One region of the Ureibacillus chungkukjangi genome, then DNA from elsewhere that is predicted to be linked to it. Evidence: riboswitches for the same ligand, from Rfam matches in the RefSeq annotation. Region 1 holds a riboswitch; the other holds the start of a gene.
The links. A riboswitch is a leader RNA that binds a small molecule or an ion and turns the genes downstream of it on or off. The one in region 1 is predicted to bind thiamine pyrophosphate.
Positions count from the first base shown of each region.

Region 2: another riboswitch for thiamine pyrophosphate. It lies ahead of thiT (energy-coupled thiamine transporter ThiT); the one in region 1 lies ahead of thiM (hydroxyethylthiazole kinase).

Region 1 is NZ_CP085009.1:3,758,016-3,763,465, reverse strand. It holds gene rpsI (30S ribosomal protein S9) at 1-299, shown strand, start outside; gene LG296_RS18550 (aldehyde dehydrogenase family protein) at 442-1,920, opposite strand; TPP riboswitch at 2,181-2,280, shown strand; TPP riboswitch at 2,335-2,434, shown strand; gene thiM (hydroxyethylthiazole kinase) at 2,551-3,291, shown strand; gene thiD (bifunctional hydroxymethylpyrimidine kinase/phosphomethylpyrimidine kinase) at 3,288-4,112, shown strand; gene thiE (thiamine phosphate synthase) at 4,102-4,731, shown strand; gene LG296_RS18530 (3-oxoacyl-ACP reductase) at 4,728-5,450, shown strand, end outside.
Region 2 is NZ_CP085009.1:3,303,786-3,309,235, forward strand. It holds gene map (type I methionyl aminopeptidase) at 1-684, opposite strand, end outside; gene thiT (energy-coupled thiamine transporter ThiT) at 1,042-1,599, opposite strand; TPP riboswitch at 1,723-1,830, opposite strand; gene LG296_RS16465 (DUF4870 domain-containing protein) at 1,956-2,285, shown strand; gene LG296_RS16470 (hypothetical protein) at 2,335-2,463, shown strand; gene LG296_RS16475 (AAA family ATPase) at 2,480-5,450, opposite strand, start outside.

The DNA.
Region 1 (5,450 bases):
ACCGTAGCATCGAAGAGTACTTACCATTCGAAACTTTACACTTAATCATCAACCAACCATTAGAAGCAACTCAAACTAAAGGTAGCTATGATGTATTTGTAAACGTAAACGGTGGTGGATTCACAGGTCAAGCTGGAGCAATCCGTCACGGTATCGCTCGTGCGTTACTAACAGTTGACCCAGATTTCCGTCCAGCACTTAAATCTGCAGGTTTACTAACACGTGACCCACGTATGAAAGAACGTAAAAAATACGGTCTTAAAGGTGCTCGTCGTGCGCCTCAGTTCTCAAAACGTTAATAATCTTGAGTTTCAAGGCTCTCAACCATTCTTGGTTGGGGGTCTTTTTTTGCGTGAAAAATAGATAGAAATTAGATTTGCAGCAAAAAAACGAGAAGCTCTATAAAATAGACTTCTCGCTTTAAATATTTATATGGATATTTTATTCTGGAATATACGGTAATTCCTTCATAGCAGGGATATTGATGACATGGGTTTCTGTATATGATTTAATTCCATCTAAACCATATTCACGACCTACACCGGATTGTTTAACACCACCAAATGGGAAGTGAACATCTAATCCTTGTACGGCAGCCGTGTTAATCATTGTTGTACCAGCTTCAATGCGGCGTGCCACTTTAATCGCGTGTTCCTCTTCGCCCCATACTGAGCTTGTTAAACCATAGATGCTTTCGTTGTGTAGATTGATGACTTCTTCTTCGCTATCGTATGGAAGAATTGGAACAGTTGGACCGAATTGTTCTTCTACAACAACGCGATCATGAACATCTGCACCTAAAACAAGTGTTGGTTGTAGGAAGTATCCATTATCCATTAATTCAGGATTTAGAATTGTACCTAAAGGAATGATTTTAGCTCCTTTATTTTTGGCATCCTCCACTAAGCTTTTCACGTAATCTACCTGGTTTTTATTATTTACTGGCCCAACTGTTACTTCTGGGTGGAATGGGTCTCCAACTCTAATCCATTTATTTGCTGCTTCAATGTATTTTTCAACAAACGCATCGTAAATTGAACGGTGAACATAGACGCGTTTCGCAATCATACAAATCTGACCGGCTGATAGGAAGTTAGAGATAACCATGCGTCGTAAAGCACGTTCGTCATTGACATCAAAGTCTTCCAGAACGATAGCTGCATCATTACCGCCAAGCTCCAATGTCATATTTTTAATAGTATCAGATGCTGCTTTCATGATATGTTTTGCTGTATTTGTACCACCTGTAAAGGCAATTTTTGCAATTTTAGGATTCGATGTAAGCTCGATACCAACCTCTGCATCACCGTTTACAAGATTTAATACGCCAGCAGGGAATTCATCTGCTATGATTTCCGTAACAAGGCTTACTGCTAAAGGAGCAAACGGGCTTGGTTTAAGCACCATTGTATTTCCTGTTAATAAAGCAGGTGCAATCTTAATTGTAGATAGAGAAATCGGATAGTTCCAAGGTGTGATGGCTGATACTACTCCGATAGGATCCTGTGCAATAATTGTACGACCGTTTTCGTGTTTTCTTTCTTCAGGTGTAGTTATCTTTTTCACATTTTTAACGGCAAATTCCATCCACATTACTGAAATGGCAATTTCCCCTTGTGCATCATAAAGCGCTTTACCATGCTCGCGAGCTAATAACTCCGAAATTTCTGGCATTTGGTCTTTAATTTTTTGAATCGCACGGTTCATTCTTTCGATACGATCGTCAACATTGCTCCATGCCCAAGTTTTGAAGGCTTCATGGGCTGCATCAATTGCTTGGATAGTTTCTTCTCTTGTATTGTTTGGAGCGTAACCAACAATCTGCTCAGGATGTGTTGGATTTTCACGCGCAATTTTTTTATCTGTTTGTATTTTTTCACCATTAATAATGGCGCTAACTATAATTGGTTCTTTAGACATACAAAACCCTCCTATATTAATAAACTTCGCTTACAACTAAGATAATAATTCTATTAAAATATAGTTTCAAGAAACTTGCTCACACTGTAAAAAAAAGTTTAATAGATAGAGCTTATACTTATTTCTATTTTATAGCAAAAAGTTACAAGTAGAGTTTTTTCAAAATATCTACTCGGGCTTTATATTTACCTTATATAACCCAAAATTTTTCAAGAAAACATAGATTTCTCATTTATTTCATGTAATATAGTAAATAGTTAAATGTTTTGCAGGGGGACACGATTAGTGTTGAGAAGGTAAAACCTGACCCTTAGAACCTGATCCGTTAATACGGGCGTAGGGAGCAACGTACAAATGATTTGTGTGCTTGTATGCTCTCCTTTTTTCAAGGGGGGCTTTTCTTTTGCAAAATTATTTTAATTGCGGGGGGACACGATTAGTGTTGAGAAGGTTAAAACCTGACCCTTAGAACCTGACAGTTAACACTGACGTAGGGAGCAATAATGGGTGTAGTCTACCTTTTTTTGGCCTCTACTTTCACTAGTAGAGGCCTTTTTGCTTCCTGAAAAAGGAGGAGAAGAAGATGTTAGTAAGTATAGAAATTCAAGAGATTTGGGGAGGGGAATTGCCATGTTAACGACTATCCATCAAGCAAAACCGCTTGTTCATTGTATGACCAATTATGTTGTAGCGAATTTTACTGCCAATGGGTTACTTGCTATTGGTGCTTCCCCAGTTATGGCCGATGAGGTAGAGGAAGTAGCGGATATGGTCTCTATAGCAGGTGCTTTGCTTTTAAATATAGGCACCGTAAATACCCGTACGGCCAAAGCCATGCTTGTTGCCGGGAAAAAGGCAAATGAATGTGGAGTACCTGTCGTATTAGATCCTGTAGGAGTTGGCGCAACACCTTACCGTAAAAGTGTGGTTATGGAAATCCTCGATCAAGTAAAAATCAATGTGCTTCGCTGTAACGAAGGGGAGCTTGCTTCAATTTATGGCGTGTCTTGGGATTCTCGCGGAGTGGATAGTGGCGAAGGTGATATGGATACAATCGAGGCTGCTAAAGAGGTGGCAAGGAAATATCAATGCATCGTTGTAGTGACAGGTGAAGTGGATTTTATTACAGACGGGCAAGAGGTAACGCATGTGCATGGCGGAAATAGTTTGGCAACCCGAGTAACTGGCACAGGCTGCTTGTTAAGTGCGATTTGTGCAGCAGTTTTAGCAGCGAGTAAACAACCGATGCTAGAGTTGGCCACTACACTAAAACAATATAAACAAGCAAGTGAGCAAAGCGGAGAAGAGCTGGGAGCATTCCAGATTAATTTCATAAATGCACTTCAAAAAATGGCGGAGGGACATCAATGATTGCCTTAACAATAGCTGGTTCAGATTCTGGTGGCGGTGCGGGGATTCAGGCGGATATTAAAACGTTTCAGGAGCTTGAGGTATTTGGCACAACAGCAATTACGGCATTAACCGCCCAAAATACACTTGGTGTGTATGATGTCCTTGATGTAACCCCTGCATTTTTGAAGCAACAATTAGATGCAGTTTTAGCCGACTTTAATGTGAAAGCCATTAAAACAGGAATGCTATTTTCTGCTGAACTGATTGAGGTAGTTGCCAAAATTGTGGGTAAATATAAAAATATCCCCCTTGTTGTTGATCCGGTCATGATCGCTAAAGGGGGAGAGAGTTTATTGCAGGAACAGGCAGTTGAGGCTTTAAGAACTAAGCTGCTTCCTTTAACGCTTATTTGTACACCGAATATTCCAGAAGCAGAGGTCCTGACTGGAATGACTATTCATAACGAAAAAGATATTGAGCAAGCAGCGAGAAAAATTCTAGGTATGGGTGTGCAGTATGTGGTGATGAAAGGCGGTCATTTGGACGGGGAATTTTCAACAGACACAGTTTATTGGACCGATGGTTACTTCACCATGAAGACGCCGCGTGTAGATACGAAGGACACACATGGCACAGGCTGTACATTTTCAGCAGCCATTACAGCGCAATTGGCAAAAGGATTATCGATTGAAGATGCCATTATTGAAGCGAAAAAATTTATACATTTAGCGATTTCTAATCCGTTATCCATTGGCCATGGACATGGACATGGCCCTACTAATCATTTTGCTTACAAGCGTACACTTGGAAATTGTGAGGTAATAGTCTATGAATCCTGATGTTTTGAATGTGTATTTTATCATGGGAACGGTAAATTGCGTGGAGCCACCGCTAGATACTCTTGAACAGGCTCTGCAGGCAGGAATTACTTGCTTCCAATTCCGGGAAAAGGGAGAAGGGTGCTTAAACGGTGAAGCTTATGAGACGTTTGCACGTAACTGTCAAAAGCTATGTAAGGATTATGGAGTGCCGTTTATCGTTAATGATGACGTCGAGCTTGCATTAAAGCTTGATGCAGATGGGATTCATGTCGGACAGGATGATTTGGCAATCACAGAATTCCGGGCACGGGCGGAAAATAAAATCATAGGTGTCTCTGTACATAACGAACAAGAGATGGAACTTGCTGTTCGAAGTGGTGCAGATTATGTGGGAATCGGTCCTATCTATCCAACGAAATCGAAGAAAGATGCAAAGCCCCCTGCTGGACTGGGATTTTTGAAGAAGGTAAGAAGTCAGTATCCATCATTTCCGATTGTTGCGATTGGTGGGATCAACGAAATGAATGCCTCAGAAGTACGATTAGCGGGTGCTGATGGGATATCTGTCATTTCCGTAATTTGTGAAAGTTCAAATGTAGAGGGAACAATACAAAAACTTAGGGGGGCGCGGGGATGAAGCTACATGAACAGACAGTGCTAATAACAGGGGCAAGCAGAGGTGTGGGAGAAGAGCTTGTGAGAGCATTTGCTAATGAAGGGGCAAATGTCATTGTTAACTATTATAAGAGTAAGGAAAAAGCGCAAGCCTTAGCAAAAGAGCTTGGGGATAGAGTTATTGCTTTGCAAGCCGATATACGGAACAAACAGGAAGTAATCCAAATGGTGGAAGCGGCAAAGCAGTATTTTCAAAAACCAGTTACGACGGTTGTTAATAATGCACTGATTGATTTTGAATTTAACCCACTTACACAAAAAAATGCCTTCGAACTAAGCTGGGCTGACTACAATAAGCAATTTGAAGGAACAATTCAAGGGGCACTTAATAGTATTCAAGTTTGTTTAAATGATATGAGAGAGCTAGGCTTTGGGCGGGTAGTTAATATTGGGACGAATCTTTTTCAAAATCCTGTGGTAGCCTACCATGAATATACTACAGCTAAAGCGGCATTACTTGGCTTTACTCGAAATATGGCAAAAGAGTTAGGCCCTTATGGAATTACGGTAAATATGATGTCTGGTGGTCTTTTAAAGCAAACAGATGCAAGTAAAGTCACAACAGCGGAAGTCTTTCAAATTATCGAATCCTCTACGCCCTTGCAAAAGGTGACAACACCCAAGGAATTAGCAGAGGTCGCCTTATTTTTTGCTTCTCCATGGGGACGAGCAATCACCGGT
Region 2 (5,450 bases), 450 kb from region 1:
AACAAGTGATTGATCTGGAGTAATAAATGTCCAACCGTCTCCAGCTTCTACAATATGCTCTGCTTTTGCTGAAATGAACGGCTCTACTGCCAATACCATTCCCTCTTTCAAAATTGTTGTATCCCAAGCATCAAAATAGTTTAAAACATGGTCTGGTTTTTCGTGTAGAGCACGCCCAACGCCATGTCCAGTCAGGTTCATAATTACCGTTAACCCATTGTCTTTTGCTTCGCGTTCAACTGCTTTACCAATTTGGTTTAGCTTCGAACCAGCTTTAACCTTTGTCATAGCACGGTCAAATGCTGACTTTGCAACATTACAAAGTTTTTCTTTTTCAGGATATCCATCACCGACAACAAAAGAAATTCCTGTATCAGCAAAGTATCCATCCAATGAGCCCGATACATCAATATTAACAATGTCGCCTTCATTAATCACTCGAGAGCCTGGAATCCCGTGGGCTACTTCGTGGTTTACACTGATACAAGTATAGCCTGGGAAGTCATATTCCCCTTTTGGCCCCGAAATTGCACCCGCTTCTTCAAACATATGGCCACCGATTTCGTCTAATTCCTTTGTAGTAATACCAGGTTTTGTCGCAGCTCTCATAGCATCGCGGATTTCAGCACAGATGCGCCCAATCTTTTTTAATGCTTCTAGCTCTTCTTTAGTTTGTACTATCATTTGAAATGTTCCTTCTTCCTATTTACATATCTCTATATAATATACCACAATCCTAACAATTTATTGGGCATGTAAACTTGGTGAAGGGGGCTTTTTTAATAACAAAGAATTTGATGAAATGTGAATTGAGTGACACGTGCGAAGTTTGTGGGATGAATAAGTAGCTCTAGGGAACTAGGGATTAGGAATGCATTTTAATATGCGTATGAAACGTGTTTTGTGCTTATAATTCTTCGTAATGCGTTTCATTCTCTTTATGAAATGCACCACTCTCTCATTTTCACTTCACGATGCAGTTCAGCCATCTAATCCAATTAAAAAAGACGACCAAAAAAACTCGCTGGTCGTCTTTGTACTTTATTTCGTTTGTAATAGTCGTGGTGCTGCTGTGAAGATGAGTATACCTACTATTGCAGTAAGGATGATTGCTGGGATCATGTATGTGCCGTTGTAGATTAGTGTGTAAAGCCATACATTTTGGTCGCCTGCGTACTCGCTGAAGAAGACTGCACCAGCAAGAGCATGAGCTGCGTAACGTAATAAGCCACCCGCTACTATTCCTAATGTAATATACCAAGCTATACTTTTCTTATTGATATCCTTGGCTGCTTGTAAAATTTGTTTACGGAATACACCAGCTAATCCGACAACTGTGAATGCTACTAAGTAATCTAGTAGCCCTTGTACCCAGTGTACAATAAACGGGAAGAACGTCATTTGTAATAACCCAATTATTAGACCGGTTGTCATTCCGGCTAATAATCCCCACCGTATAGCCATAATCAGAATCGGTAGCATTACAAAGCTTATGGAACCACCTTGTGGCCATAATCTAAAGGAAATTTGGTCTAATACTAGACCGATGCCCGCAAATATTGCAATCTCAACGAGCATTAATAGTTTTTTATTGTTCATAACAAGTCTCCTCTCTTCTTATCCAATGTGGAACCTAAGAGAAGGATAGAAATCGTAAAATACAAAGGTTTGATTTCTCCAAAATAAAAATGGCATCAGGACAGAGCCTAAACGCCATTTGGAGTCGGTTTCTATCCACATCCCTACGCAAGTACTAACTTACAGGTTCATAGAGTTAGTGCAATAAGTGCACAATCTCAGCTGACTTCATCAGCTCCCCTTGTGGTAAATAAATTTTGTTTAATTGTTAGAACATTACTAATTGTATCAAACTATATGTTTTTTTCAACTAGAATATGAATACGAATCCCTTTTGTTGTCAATCACTTCCATATATAATTTTTTTGAGGTGAAATATGGAAAATAATAAAATGATATCGGCACTGTGTTATGTTAGCCTATTGTTCGCTCCTTTTTTGCTGCCAATTATCGTTTACTTCGTCATTAAGGATAAAAGGGTAAAGTATCATGCAAAGCGTGCATTGCTGTCACATTCCATTCCTACTGTCCTTTCGCTACTTTTAGTGTTTTTTGGATTTATAGGTGTATTCTCTATGGATTACGATAATATGAATGGATTCATTGTGAAAATGTTTGTTTTGATGGGGATTTACTTTGCCATCACTATTGGCGTTATCATATGGAATTTAGTTCAGGCCTATCGAGTTTTCAGAGTAGGTTTCTAAAGTCACTTCTAAGGGTATTATTAATATAAAGATGAAGGAGTGCATTTCTATGAAATTGGGAAAAACCATTAAAACAATTATGAAGGTAGCACCGATTGTCTATCCAATCGTTAAAAAAGCGATGGATAAGAAAAAAGCATCTAGGACTGGCTATAGAATAAACGGCAGAGACTATTAAGGTCTCCGCCGTTTTTTTACTTAAGTAGGAAGGAAGTTTTACTATAGCCTTCTTTTAATTTTTCCACCTGTAAAATTGCAGGCATTGCTGCTTTCAATTCGGATACGTGAGAGATTACACCAATTATTCTCCCAGATTTCTGAAGATCGATCAGTGTATCAATTGCTTTCATTAGTGATTCTTCATCTAATGAGCCGAACCCTTCATCGATAAACATCGTATCGATTTTCACATTACCCTGGAAGCTTTGAATAACATCAGCCATCCCTAAAGCTAGACATAATGATGCGTTAAATTTCTCCCCACCAGATAATGATTTCACATCACGTGACTGCCCTGTGTAAGTGTCATAGACATCTAGGCTTAAACCGCTTTGGCGACCATGAGATTCCTGTCTATCTGAGCATTGTAAATAGTATTGTCCATTTGATAGATTTTTCAAGCGGATATTGGCAGCCTCTGTAATTTGCTCTAAATACCCCATTTGTACATAGCGTTCAAAGGAGATTTTCTTACTATTTTGACCGCGTAATAGGTTGTGTAAATCAATAATTTGACTTGAAATCTCCTCAAGCTGATAGATTTTATCTGCTACGTGGTCTAGCTTCTCAGAGAAATCAATGGCATGACCTTCATATTGTACCGAGCGATTCAGTATATGAAGTGCATTTTCGTATTCTAACTTTAGCGCATTTAATGCCTCTTCAATAAGTGTTAAATCTACTTTTTCTTTTCCTTCTAATTCTTCACTATCTTGTTGTACTTGCGTTGTAATTGTATGAAGAGCCTTAGAAAACTCCATATATTGATTTTGCAGATGATTGACTTGGAAATCATCGCGAATAGATGACTCAAAATGCTTGTAGTTTTCAAAGCCTGCATCTACCAACGATTGCTTAAACTCATCTTTTGCACGAACTAGCTTTGCTTCTAGGTCAGTAATTTGCTGTGTTGTTTGTTTTACCACCTCTTCTGTTGTTGCAACATACTTCTCAACTTCATGTAAATGCTTTTGTACTCTTTCCCATTGAGTAAATAGAGTCTGCTTATGGAGCTGTGCATCAGCAATTGCCTTTTGTAATTGTGAAATATGCTGTAATTCACTCGGAATTTCCTTTTGTTGTTCTGTTAAAACTGTACTTTCCTTTAAAAGCTGTTCTTTCGTTTGATAATGGTTAGCCTCAAGCTGCTTTTGTCTTCCTTCTAATTGCTCCACCACTGATTTCAATTGTTTAAGATTTTTTTTATAGGAAACTAGCTTTGCTTCATCATTTTTTAATTGCTCAATTTTTAAATTCAGCTCATTAAATTGGTGTATAATTTGCTGTTCTTTCTCAATAGGTGCATTTAATCTTTCAAGCTCTTGTTCACACTGTGTGACTTGCGCTATTTGGCTATTCATTTTCGCTTCAGCTCTATATTTCGTTTGCTCAACCTCTGCTAAATTTGCCTTTAGCTTTTTAATAGTTGTTTCATCAACCATTTCTGTATGCTGACTACTAATCTGCCCGTGCTCAATACTTCCACAAACCGGACAAGGCGAGCCTGGAACTAAACTAGCTGCTAGTCGCGATGCCTGATTCGTTAGCCATTTTCCTTCTTCTACCTCGTAAATCTGTTTTGCAGACTGATATTCCTTCTCCACAGTATTTACATTCAGCTGTAAGCCCTGTAATTCGTGCTTTAACTGATTAAAATTTGAGAAAAGATTAATCACTTGTTTTAAGTAGCTTTGTTGTTCTAATAGCTCATTATAATTTTCTGTCTTTTCTTCAAGTTGTTCGATTAGTTGATTAAGCTGAACAACTTTTTCCTTTTCCACATTCAGCTGCTGCTCGATCGTAACTAAAGAATTTCGTGCTTCCTTTTCAGACACCTGCAAGGATTGAACTCTTTTACTTAATACTTCGATTTGTTCATAACGAGGTAATAATTTTTGAAGATTATTTAAGTGTTCGGAAGCACTTTCACGTTCTTGTTCTTTCGTATACTCTTCCTCAAATGTTTTATTGGCCTTTTCCAAATCTTTTTTAGCCTGCTCTAATTTTTCCGTAACATTTGCTAATTGGTTTTGCTTTTCTACCTTTTCTTTGTGTAAAGCATGGCACTGTTGATTTAAAGGCTGAATTTTACTTGCTCGTATGGCAGCTTCATACTCATTTTTCATCTGTTCGTAAGTAGGTTTTTGCTGTTCTAGCTCTTGAAGCTTTTGTTTTCTATTTTCGAAGTTATCAATTCGGTCATTGATAGCTTTATCTTGCACAAATCTGTTATGTTGATCATCATGCTTCTTTTTTGCTTCTTCATAGAGCTTTTTGTCTTCTTTTATTTTTACTTTATAGTACTTAACTTCTTCATCAAGTGCCTCTTGAATTTGATAGACATTTGACTCTTGTGCAAGAACAGCAAACAATAGAGAATCCCGTTTTGGCAGAGCACCCTCGATTTGAGAAATATAGCTATTTTTTAACGTACGTGCTCGATCTAATTCTGTCTCTGCCTTTCGTTTCTTCTCGTCCAGTTTTTGAGTCATTTCACCATAGCGATTTGTTTTAAAAATTTTGCGTAAAATCTCTTCTTTATTATCAGATTGAGAGGTTAATAGCTTACGAAATTCCCCTTGTGGGAGCATGACGATTTGATTGAATTGGTCATAGGATAACCCAATCAGCTCTTCAATTTTCTGGTTAATATCTGTTACTCTTTGTCTTTCAACGGATGGCAATTCCTGTCCGTCCTCTTGAATTTCAAACAGCTCGTACTTTTCTCCTGTAGCTGTTTTTCGACCTTCCTTCACATGAGAGAGCTGACGTAAAACCCGGTAGGTCTTTCCATGGATTTCAAACAGTAGTTCAACTGCGGTATGAACTGCATCCTCTGCAAAATCGCTTCGTAGCGTTTTTGTTTCTTTACGGTCTTGTCCACTACCAAAACCATATAAGGCAAAGCAGATGCCATCAAATATTGTTGTTTTTCCTGCTCCTGTT